DNA from 3 places in the Arthrobacter sp. TMS2-4 genome. Region 1 is predicted to be linked to each of the others. Evidence: riboswitches for the same ligand, from Rfam matches in the RefSeq annotation. Region 1 holds a riboswitch; each other region holds the start of a gene.
The links. A riboswitch is a leader RNA that binds a small molecule or an ion and turns the genes downstream of it on or off. The one in region 1 is predicted to bind S-adenosylmethionine.
Positions count from the first base shown of each region.

Region 2: another riboswitch for S-adenosylmethionine. It lies ahead of ACX80F_RS13265 (ABC transporter substrate-binding protein); the one in region 1 lies ahead of ACX80F_RS08785 (O-acetylhomoserine aminocarboxypropyltransferase/cysteine synthase family protein).
Region 3: another riboswitch for S-adenosylmethionine. It lies ahead of ACX80F_RS04920 (bifunctional o-acetylhomoserine/o-acetylserine sulfhydrylase); the one in region 1 lies ahead of ACX80F_RS08785 (O-acetylhomoserine aminocarboxypropyltransferase/cysteine synthase family protein).

Region 1 is NZ_JBTNDI010000005.1:90,442-94,210, reverse strand. Features, by position in the region: gene ACX80F_RS08795 (LysM peptidoglycan-binding domain-containing protein) at 1-704, opposite strand, end outside; cyclic di-AMP (ydaO/yuaA leader) riboswitch at 710-889, opposite strand; gene ACX80F_RS08790 (hypothetical protein) at 1,010-1,240, opposite strand; SAM riboswitch class I at 1,361-1,465, shown strand; gene ACX80F_RS08785 (O-acetylhomoserine aminocarboxypropyltransferase/cysteine synthase family protein) at 1,557-2,936, shown strand; gene ACX80F_RS08780 (CoA-binding protein) at 2,933-3,442, shown strand; gene ACX80F_RS08775 (hypothetical protein) at 3,439-3,769, opposite strand, start outside.
Region 2 is NZ_JBTNDI010000011.1:3,982-7,750, forward strand. Features, by position in the region: gene ACX80F_RS13255 (amino acid ABC transporter ATP-binding protein) at 1-480, opposite strand, end outside; gene ACX80F_RS13260 (amino acid ABC transporter permease) at 477-1,241, opposite strand; gene ACX80F_RS13265 (ABC transporter substrate-binding protein) at 1,252-2,166, opposite strand; SAM riboswitch class IV at 2,332-2,449, opposite strand; gene ACX80F_RS13270 (aminodeoxychorismate lyase) at 2,558-3,436, opposite strand; gene ACX80F_RS13275 (GNAT family N-acetyltransferase) at 3,461-3,769, opposite strand, start outside.
Region 3 is NZ_JBTNDI010000002.1:391,389-395,157, reverse strand. Features, by position in the region: gene metX (homoserine O-acetyltransferase MetX) at 1-781, opposite strand, end outside; gene ACX80F_RS04920 (bifunctional o-acetylhomoserine/o-acetylserine sulfhydrylase) at 812-2,128, opposite strand; SAM riboswitch class IV at 2,206-2,322, opposite strand; gene ACX80F_RS04915 (VOC family protein) at 2,478-3,119, shown strand; gene ACX80F_RS04910 (DUF1540 domain-containing protein) at 3,138-3,425, opposite strand; gene ACX80F_RS04905 (CPBP family intramembrane glutamic endopeptidase) at 3,569-3,769, opposite strand, start outside.

The DNA of each region.
Region 1 (3,769 bases):
ACGGCGATGCCTGCGGAGCGCAGGGCCTTCTCGACCATCGCGGTGCAGTCCTGGGTGGTCCCGATCTGCGACTGGGCGGAGGCCACGAGCGTGCCGCCGACGCCGGAGGCGACCGGGGTGATCTTGCCGGACAGCAGGTGCACGCCGGGCGCGGGAGCAGCCGCCGCGGCCGGGGCGACAGCCGCCGCGTACTGTGCCGGCGCCGCGGGGGCGGCAGCAGGAGCAACGTACGCTGCGGGAGCGGCCTGCGGTGCGGGGGCGGTCTGGGGTGCGGCCACGGTCACCGACACCGTGCGGACGGGAGCCGCAGCGGCACCCGTCGGGATGAGGATGGTGTCGCCCGGGAAGATGATCGAGGAGACGGACAGGCCGTTCGCCGTGAGGACGGCGGAGAGGTCCACGCCGTAGCGTGCCGAGACGGCACCCAGGGTGTCGCCGGAGACGACCGTGTGCGTCGTGGAAGCGGCGGGAGCAACAGCCGGGGCTGCAACGGCAGCGGGGGCCGTCGTCGTGCTCTGCGTGGTGTACTCACCGGCGTTGGCGGTGCCCACAGCGGTGAGTGCGAGGCCCGAGGTGACGGCGGCGATGGCGACGGGGCGGCCTACAGCGGTGGCGTGGGCCTTCGCTGCGCGGGACAGGCCCTGGAGAGCGAGATTTCCGTCGACGTCGGCGCGGTGGCGTGGTGAAGTGGTGTTTCGTGACATGGTGTTGTACCTCTCCCATGCCTGCGGGGTGAGCTGTCGGGTTCGGATGGGAGTCACCCGGCCGCGCGCATCACCGGTGGGTGGTACGGCACGACTTAACCCCGAGGACGCCTGCAGGTTTCCCTGCGCGCCCGGTGGAACTGGTGGTTCCCCCGTCCCTGCCTTACTGGTTGCGAACGAGTCCCGGACGACGGCAGGGCTCGGCAATCCGTCCAGAAGCGCCCCACGGTCGCGGAGGCACTCGCTGACAATACCCAGGTGCTCCTCGATTTGTCACATTTTTGTAACGGGAGGTAGGGTGCCCCTCAACCGCGCAGCGCCCGCCAGCGACGAAGCGCGAGGAACGTCCCCGCCGCGCTGAGCGCGAGCAGCATCGCCTGCTGCACATAGAACCACTCCGTGACCACCACACCCGGGCCGCCGACGGCCACCAGGATGCTGCTGACCAGCGTGAGTGTCAGCGCGGTGCCGACGTACGAGAGCGTCTGCCACAGCCTCCGGTCCTGCGCCCGGCTTGCCGATCTCCAATCCTCCATCCCTCCACCCTAGGTGCCGCACGGCGTGCCTCCGCCGCCCCATCCGGAGCAGCGCGCAGGGGCCGGCTCATACGGGGACACATGGTTTGGTTCTGCGGCGGCCTGGTGTCAGACTCGACCCGACCATCCCGAGCGGCTGAGAGATCTGGCTCACTGACGCCGCAGCAACCCTGGCCCCCGCGATCCCGCGGCGACATGAGGGTGCTACTGCCAGGACGATGGAGGAAACCATGAGCAGCGCCACGGCCGCCTTCGGCCGCCACCCCGATCCCCGGTCCTGCCCCGCAGTATCCCGACCCAGCAAGGCAGGTGCCTGATGGCAGAACGTTCCTTCGGCTTCCGGACGCGCGCACTGCACGCCGGCGGCACTCCCGACGCCACCCACGGGGCCAGGGCCGTCCCGATCTACCAGACGACGTCCTTCGTGTTCAAGGACACCAACGACGCCGCCAACCTGTTCGCCCTGCAGAAGTACGGCAACATCTACTCGCGGATCGGCAACCCGACGGTCGCCGCGTTCGAGGAGCGCATCAGTTCCCTCGAGGGCGGGATCGGGGCGGTGGCGACGGCGTCGGGCATGAGCGCCGAGTTCCTCACCTTCGCGGCGCTCTGCCAGGCCGGTGACCACATCGTCGCTGCCTCGCAGCTGTACGGCGGCACGGTCACCCAGCTCGATGTCACGCTGCGCCGCTTCGGCATCGAGACCACCTTCGTCCCGGGGACGGATCCTGCGGACTACGCGGCCGCCATCCGGGACAACACCAAGGCGGTCTACGCGGAGGTGATCGCGAATCCCTCCGGTGAGATCGCCGATCTGGCGGGCCTGGCCACGGTGGCCCATGACGCCGGCGTCCCGTTCATCGTCGACTCCACGCTGAGCACGCCGTACCTGGTGCGTCCCATCGAACACGGTGCGGACATCGTCATCCACTCGGCCACCAAGTTCATCGGCGGACACGGCACCACGCTCGGCGGCGTGATCGTGGAGAGCGGCCGCTTCGACTGGGGCAACGGCAAGTTCCCGATGATGACCGAACCCGTGCCGTCCTACGGCAACATCCAGTGGTGGGCGAACTTCGGGGAGTACGGGTTCCTGACGAAGCTGCGCACAGAACAGCTCCGCGACATCGGACCCTCGCTCTCGCCGATGTCCGCCTTCCAGCTCCTTCAGGGGGTCGAGACCCTCGCGCAGCGCCTGGACGAACACCTGGAGAACGCGCAGGCCGTCGCCGAGTGGCTGCAGGCGGACCCGCGGGTGGAGTACGTCAACTACGCCGGCCTCCCTACCCACGCGCATCACGAGCGGGCGAAGACCTATCTGCCGCAGGGGCCCGGATCCGTGTTCAGTTTCGGTATCAGGGGCGGCCGCAAGGCGGGCCAGAAGTTCATCGAGTCGCTGCAGCTCGCCTCGCACCTCGCGAACGTGGGCGACTCCCGCACCCTCGTGATCCACCCGGGCTCGACGACGCACCAGCAGCTCTCCACCGAGCAGCTCGCCGCGGCCGGCGTCCCCGAGGACCTCGTGCGCATCTCCGTCGGGCTGGAGGACCTCGAGGACATCCTCTGGGACCTGGACCAGGCCCTGGAGGTCGCGGTGAACTCCTCCGACGACGCTTTTGGGGACCTGCCGCAGGAAGCGGCCGGAGAGAACGACGGCGACGCCTCGGCGACGCGGGCAGTGGGAGTGGGAGCATGAGCAGCACCGGCAGCGTGATTCCCGAACGGACCTGGGAGGGGCCCACGGCGCCCGAACGGCTGAACCTGCTGCGGACCGCACGGTCGGTGGCGATCGTCGGGGCCTCGGACAAGCCCTCGCGCGCATCCTACTTCGTCGCGACCTACCTGCAGTCCTCCTCCCCCTACCGCCTGTACTTCGTGAACCCGGTGGCGAAGGAGATCCTCGGCCAGCCGGCCTACGCGTCGCTGAAGGACCTGCCCGAGGTGCCCGACGTCGTCGATGTGTTCCGCAAGCACGATGACCTGCCCACGGTGCTGCAGGAGACGCTCGACGTCGGCGCCAGGACGCTCTGGCTGCAGCTGGGATCATGGCACGAGGACGTCGCACGTGAGGCCGAAGCCGCGGGCCTGGACGTGGTCATGGACCGGTGCATCAAGATCGAGCATGCACGCTTCCACGGCGGGCTCAACCTCGCCGGGTTCAACACCGGCGTCATCTCCTCCCGGCGGCAGCTCACCTCCTAGCGGCGGTCGGACACCCCGGGCCGGTCGGTCTCTTCCGGCTGTCCGTCGGCCGTCCGATGTGCCCCTGTCCTGTCCTGGGCCGGCTGGTTCGCCGGCGTGCCCCGAGCGGGCTCGTCCGTGCCGGGCTGATCCACGGCCGCCTGATCCGCGGCGGGCTGATCCACCGACTCCTCCACGACGGGCTGATCCGCGGCGGGCTGATCCGCGGCCGCCTGCTCCACGACGGGCTGATCCGCGGCCGCCTGCTCCACGACGGGCTGATCCATCAGCCGCTCCGCGACCGGCTGATCCGCGGCGGGCTGATCCGGGGCGGGCTGATCCACCGGC
Region 2 (3,769 bases), on a different contig from region 1:
GGGGTCCATGGCCAGCGCGCGGGCGATCGCGACGCGCTGCTGCTGGCCGCCGGAGAGGTTGCCGGGGCGGACGTCGGCCTTGTGTTTCAGGCCCACGAGGTCAAGCTGGGCGAGGGCCTTGCCCCGGGCCTCCTCCGCCGACATCTTCCGGAGCTTGCGCAGGGCCAGCGACACGTTGTCCAGCACGGTCTTGTGCGGGAACAGGTTGAACTGCTGGAACACCATGCCGATGCGCCGTCGCAGCTCGTCCGGGTTGTCCTTCAGGACGGACCGGCCGTCCAGCAGGATGTCCCCCTGGTCCGGTTCGATCAGCCGGTTCAGGACGCGCAGGAGGGTGGACTTGCCGGACCCGGAGGGGCCGATGACCGACGCCGTCGTGCCCCGCTCCACATGCAGGTCGATGCCGCGCAGCACGTGGTTGGAGCCGAAGGACAGGTGCAGGTTCCTGCCCGTCAGGGTGCCTGATTCCGGGGTTCTCATGCCTTCGCTCCTTCGCCGATCGGTGCGGCCAGTTCGTCCGGCTCGAGCTTCTGCTGCTTGCCCACGCGGAGCCGGTTGTCGATGAAGTTGACCAGGTGCGTGAGCGGGATGGTCAGGCACAGGTAGAGCACGCCGGCGGCGATGAGCGGTGACAGGTTGCCGGTGTTGCTCGCGGCGTCGTTGCCCACCCGGAAGAGCTCGCGTTCACTGGCGACGAGGCCGATGAAGTAGATGAGCGAGGACTCCTTGATGAGCGAGATGAACTGGTTCACCAGGGCGGGCAGCACGCGCCGCACGCCCTGCGGGATCACCACCAGCTGCATCGACGCGCCGTAGCTGAAGCCGAGGGCGCGTGACGCCTCCAGCTGTCCCTTCTCCACGCTCTGGATCCCGGAGCGGAAGATCTCCCCGATGTAGGCGGAGGCGATCAGGGACAGGGCGAGGATGCCCAGCGGGTACGGGCTCGTGCTGCCCGTGATCTCCCGGAGGATCGGTCCGAGACCGAGGCCGATGAGCAGGATGATCACCACCGCGGGCAGGCCGCGGAAGATGTCCGTGTAGACGCGGGCGATCCACCGCAGCACGCGGTTGCGGGAGATGCCCATGACGGCGAGGATCATGCCGACGATGGTGCCGATGATCCCCGAGGCCAGGGCGAGCATGAGCGTGTTGGGCAGTCCGACGGTCAGGAGGTCCGGCAGGACCGCAGCCATCGCCTCCCAGTCGAAGAAGGTCTTGCCGAGCTGTTCGAGGGCATCCATGCAGGGACCGCTACTTTACGTCCACGGCTTTGCTGCCGGGCTTCCAGTCGGAAGGCATCTCGCGGTCCGGGTACCACTCCTGGGTGAGCTCGGTCCAGGTGCCGTCGGCGACGACGGCGTCGAGGCCCGCGTTGAGGGCGTCGATGAGCGGCTGGTTGTCGCTGTTCACGGCGTACGCGGTGAAGTTCTCCGTGTTGATGATGGTCTCGGCGATCGTGGTGTCGTCGCCGTCCTTCACCTGGCCGGTGGCCTGCTGCGACGGAGCCACCCAGGCGTCGACCTGCCCGTTCTTCACGTTCGCGTAGACGGTGTTGTAGTCGGGGAAGCGCACGGGCTCGAGGCCGAGGGTGTTGGACACGTAGTCGTCCTGGACGGTGCCCTGGACGACGCCGACGCGGGTGTCCTCCGAGAGGGAGTCGAAGCCCGTGACGGAGGAACCGTTCTTCGCGACGACGGCCATGTACCCGAAGTCGTAGCCGTTGGTGAACCCGACGTTCTCGCGGCGCTCCGCGGTGGTGGAGATCGAGGAGGATCCGACGTCGAACTGCTTGTTCTGCACCTGGGCGAGGAGCGCGGAGAAGTCCGTGGACGCGAACTCGACCTCGAGGCCCAGCTTGTCGCCGATGGCGCGCAGCAGTTCGTTGTCGTAGCCGGTGAACACGCCGTCCTCGAGGAAGATGTTCGGCGGGGCGTCGGAGAGGGTGCCGACACGCAGCGTGCCGTCGGTGATGAGGCCGAGCTCCGCCGTGTCGATCTCGTCGATCGACGTCGTGGTCTCGGTCGTGTACTGGTCGAGCGACTGCTGGTCGCTGCCGGCCAGGGCGTCGGTGGTCTCGGCGGGTTCGCTGCTGCCGCTGCCGCAGGAGACGGTCAGGGCGAGGAAGGGGACGGCGAATGCCGCCAGGACCTTGCGGGAGATGTTCATGGTGTCCTTCGGAGTGCCGGCCCGGAGGAGGGCGCGGGGAACGGGGTGGTACGGGGATGCCGGGTCACGGCGGGGGGACAGGCTGCTGGGTGACACGCTCACTGTTCTGGGGTGTGCGCGGGTACGGGTGCCGTCACCGGGGAATGGTCCGGGACAGGCCGCACGACGCCGTACTTGCCAACCGGGGGACTGGTCCCGGCGGCCGAATCTTCACCTGGAGCACCCCACTACGGGAGAGGGTTGCTGTCCAGCCGGCCAGGGCCGATGGCTGGAACTCTTGATTGCAGGCAAAACGCTAGGGCAGCACGAAGCACCGGGTCAAAACGAGGAGGACCGGAATCCGACACTTGACGTAGCAGAAGGGCCCCGGAGGGCGGTTTTGTGGCGGAGATTACACGAAGCGGTCCACGAGGTCGCCCAGCTCGGCGGTCAGGGCCCTCGAGGTACGGAGCTCCTGGCCGTCGATCGAGAGCACCGGCGCGAGCAGCCGGATGCTCGAGATCAGCCACACGGCATCGGCGTCCAGGAGGTGGCGCGGCTCCAGCGGTCCGTAGCCGAGCTCCCACCCCTGCTCCTTCGCCGCGGCGAACAATGCGCTCTGCGAGGTCCCCGCGAGGATCCCGCTCTCGAGCTGCGGCGTGAGGAGGGTTTTCCGGCCGTCGCGGTCGTAGGCGAGGAGGACGGTCGACGTCGGTCCCTCCAGGACCTTGCCGTCGGAGGAGGTGAAGATGACGTCGTCGGCCCCGTGCGCCTTCGCATACCGGACGGCAGCCATGTTGACCGCGTACGAGAGGGTCTTGGCGCCCAGGAGCAGCCAGGGTGCCCGCTGGGCGACGGTGCTGTCATAGCCGCGCTCGAGGAACAGGACCTTCAGGCCGGTTTCGCGCTGCCGGAGGGTGGCGTCCGGCACGCGGGCCACCTGGACCCAGGCCGTGGCCCGTCCGGCGCCCTCCACGCCGCGCGTGGCGATCAGCTTCACGACGGCGTTCCGCTGGTCGGGTTCCTCCGCCGCGAACTCGCGCAGCCCCGTGCGGATCGCGCGGCTCCACGCCCCGGCGTCCGGCACGGCGAGATCCAGGGCGGCGGCCGACGACGCGAGGCGGTCCAGGTGTGCCTGCTCCTTGCGGGGCGCCCCGTCGACGGCGAGCAGGGATTCGAACAGGCCGTCCCCGCGGGTGGCGCCGAGGTCGGTGGCCATCAGCTGCGGCTGGGACGCGTCGACGACCCTGCCGTCGTCATGGGCCGGGTCCAGGAACACGAGAACAGTCATGGCCCACAGCGTATCCCCCGGTGCTCAGGCGTGCCGCGCCATCCGGTACAGGAGGTTGTCGCGCACCATGGGCCACTCGTGGGCCAGGACGGAGTAGACGACGGTGTCCCGCAGCTCGCCGTCCCGCGTCCGGCTGTGGCTGCGGAGCACGCCGTCCTGCTTCGCGCCGAGACGCTCGATCGTTTCCCGTGACTGGTGGTTCATCCAGTGCGTCCGGAACTCCACCGCCGGGCAGCCGAACTGCTCGAAGGCGTGGCGCAGCAGCAGGTACTTGGACTCCGCGTTGGTGCCGGTCCGCTGTGCGGATGCGGCGTTCCACGTGGATCCGATCTC
Region 3 (3,769 bases), on a different contig from region 1:
AGCGCCCGCGGTCGGCGGGCAGGGCGGACCCGACGGGCCGCTCGGCGTCCTGCTCCGCTCGACCGAAGCGTGCTTCCAGTTCCTGTTCCGCGCGGTAGGTGATGTGCGCGATGCGCCGCGCCAGGCCGAGGCCCGCTTCCGGAGGGGGGCCGTCGTAGTAGTCGCCGCCGCGGTAGGCGGGGTCGAGCCGGATGGCCTGCAGCTGTGCCTGGGCGAACGCTATCTGTTCGGCCGAACTGGCGGCAGTGCAGGCGATGACGGCGCACCGCTCCACGCGGTCCGGGAACATCAGTGCCCATTCGAGGGCCCGGGCGCCGCCCATCGACCCCCCGAGCACGGAGTGCCAGCGCCCGATGCCGAGCTGGTCGGCGAGCAGGCTCTCCGCGCGGACGGCGTCGCGGATGGTGACGAAGGGGAACCGTGCACCCCACGGCGCGCCGTCGGGCGCGAGGCTGGCCGGTCCCGTCGAGCCGTAACAGCCGCCCAGCATGTTGACGGACACCACGAAGTAGCGGTCGGTGTCCACCGTACGGCCGGGACCCACGAGGGAGTCCCACCAGCCCTCCTCCTCCGAGGCGCCCCGGGCCACGTGGGAGCTGCCGGTCAGGGCATGCTGCACGAGGACGGCGTTGGAGCCGTCCCGGTTCGGCCGGCCCCAGGTCTCGAACGCCAGCTGGACGTCGGGCAGCGTCCCCCCGGTCTCGAGGGCCAGCGGGCCGATGGACGCGATACGGAGCAGCCCATCTCCGTCCGGGGGCGCTCCGTGCGTCCGGGCGGGCAGCGGGGCAGGAGGGTACGTGGTCACGAACCCTCAGGCCCCCTTGGCGGCGCGGAAGCCTGCATCCAGGTCGGCCAGGATGTCGGCGATGTGCTCGAGGCCGACGGACAGCCGGACCAGGCCGGGCCGCACGCCGGCGGTGAGCTGCGCCTCCGCCCCGAGCTGGCTGTGCGTCGTCGACGCGGGGTGGATGACGAGCGAACGGACGTCGCCCACGTTCGCGACGTGCGAGTGCAGCTCGAGCCCGTCGACGAAGCGCTTTCCGGCATCGAGTCCCCCGACGATGTCGAAGCTCACGATCGCTCCCGTGCCGTTCGGCCCGTACTTCCGCCCGCGGTCGTACCAGGGACTCGAGGAGAGCCCGGCATAGGTGACGCGTTCGACGTCGTCGTGCCCTTCCAGCCATTCGGCGACGGCCTGCGCGTTCTGCACGTGGCGTTCCATGCGCAGGCTCAGGGTCTCCAGTCCCTGGGCGATGAGGAAGGCGTTGAACGGGGAGACGGCCGAGCCGAGGTCGCGGAGCAGCTGCACGCGGGCCTTGAGGATGTACGCGAGGTTGGCGCCGAGCGCGCTGCCCACCCCGAGGTCGCGGGCGTACACGAGGCCCTGGTAGCTCTCGTCCGGCGTGTTGAAGCCCGGGAACCGGTCGGGGTGCTGCGCGAAGTCGAAGGCGCCGGAGTCCACGATGACCCCGGCGATGGCGTTGCCGTGCCCGCCGAGGTACTTGGTGGCCGAGTGGACCACGATGTCCGCACCCCATTCGATGGGCCGGATCAGGTAGGGCGTGGCCAGTGTGTTGTCGACGATCAGGGGGATGCCGTGCTCGTGGGCGACGGCGCTGACGCCCTCGATGTCGAGGACGTCCTGCCGCGGATTGGAGACCACCTCGCCGAAGAAGAGCTTGGTGTTCGGTCGGAGTGCCGCGCGCCACTGGTCGAGATCGTCGGGGTCCTCGACGAACGTGGTCTCGATCCCGTACTTCTTCAGCGTGTGCCGGAAGAGGTTGTAGGTGCCGCCGTAGAGGCTGGGGCTGGCCACGATGTGGTCGCCCGCCTCAGCGACGTTCAGTACCGCGAAGGTGCTCGCGGCCTGGCCGGAGGCCAGCAGCAGGGCGCCGACGCCGCCTTCGAGGCTCGCGATGCGGGTCTCGACGACCTCCTGGGTCGGGTTGCCGATCCGCGTGTAGATGGGCGCGAGTTCCGCCAGGGAGAACCGGTTCGCGGCGCTCTCCGCGCTGGGGAAGACGAACGACGACGTCTGGTAGATGGGGAGCGCTCGCGCCCCCGTGGCCGGGTCCGGCACCTGGCCGGCGTGGATCTGGCGTGTTTCAAAGGACCAATCGTTGGACATGGTGCTCCCTCTGATCAGGGGCTCCGCCTGTCCGGCTCCCGCCGGCGCCGCCGTTCGGGGAGACCGGACCCCGCAGGAGCCCGCGCTTGAACGGCGCCGATGGGACGCCGGACCTGGTCCTCACCCGGGGCACCCCACCGCGGTTGGAGGGTTGCCGGCCAGCAAGCCGGGGCTGTGTGCTGGCACTCATGACCTGCCTTCATGAAAGCCGATCCGGGGGGATCCGGCAACCGTGTGACCCTCCGTGAAGCAGCCCGCAGACGCGCTCCCGATCCGGCTGCGAGACACGCGTCGCGGAGTAAGGCTTGCCTTAGTCGAGACCCAGATCACTTAGTGCCAAGATAGCCGCATGCGCCTGGACCATGTATCTTATGCCTGCGAACCCGATGGACTTGCCGCGACGGCCGAGCGGATCTCGGCCAAGCTCGGCGTGGAGCCGGTGAAGGGTGGTGTACACCCCCGCTTCGGTACGCGCAACATGATTTTTCCCCTGGTCAACGGCCAGTACCTGGAGGTCGTCGAGGTGCTGAACCACCCGGCGTCGGACAAGGCCCCGTTCGGCCAGGCCGTCCGCGCCCGCTCCGAAGCCGGCGGTGGCTGGATGGGCTGGTGCGTCGCCGTCGACGATCTGGCGCCGTTCGAGGAGCGCCTCGGCCGCAGTTCCGTGCCCGGCAACCGGAAGTTCCCGGACGGCCAGGAGCTCACCTGGCAGCAGATCGGCATCAAGGGGCTCATCGCGGACCCCCAGGTCCCCTATCTGCTGCGCTGGGACGACGGCACGGAGGAACTCCACCCCTCGAAGGCCCGCCCCGCCTCGGTGAAGCTGGACTGCCTCACCATTGCCGGCTCGTCGGAGCGCGTGACCGACTGGCTCGGCACGGATGTCGAGCAGACGCTCGACGACGTGCAGGTCGAGTGGATCGCCCCCAACGGCACGCCCGGCGTCATGTCGGTGACGTTCGAGACCGACAGCGGGCGCGTCGAGATCTGACCGGTCGTCCCCGCACCCTCAGGGGTGCGTGTAGGTGAGGCAGTCGGCGGCGTCCGCGCCCGGGCCCACCTTCACGGCCGGCGCGCTGCACAGCAGGTCGTGGTTGAAGCTGCATTCGGAGCGCTGGCACGCACCGACGTGCGCGATCACTTTCGGCAGACCGCCGCTGACGGACGTGTCGATGAAGGTGGCGCACGTGGCGTGTTCCTCCACGCCGGACACCGTGATCGCGACGGCCGTGCAGCCGTCGTGGTTGAACGAGCAGTTGTGGACAGTGCACTCGGAGACGTTGGTGACGACGCTCATGATTCCTCCTGGCTGGTCCGACGGGGCACCGGTCGCGGAGCCCCGATGGTGCTGGGTGAGCACACGGTAGCACCGGGCCCCCCGGTTCTTTGAGTCATGATTCGGGTGCGTAAATCAGCCGGGCGCCGCCCGGCCGGGGCATCTCACGCCCCGATCCCGAGGGCCGGCCCCAGCAGCGCGTAGCCGACGAATCCCGTGATGTCGATCAGCGCGTGCGCGATCACGAGCGGCAGCACCCGCCGCGTCCGGGTGTAGAACCAGGCGAACAGCAGCCCCATCAGGACGTTCCCGATGAACGGGCCGAACCCCTGGTAGAGGTGGTAGCTGCCCCGGATGAGGGCACT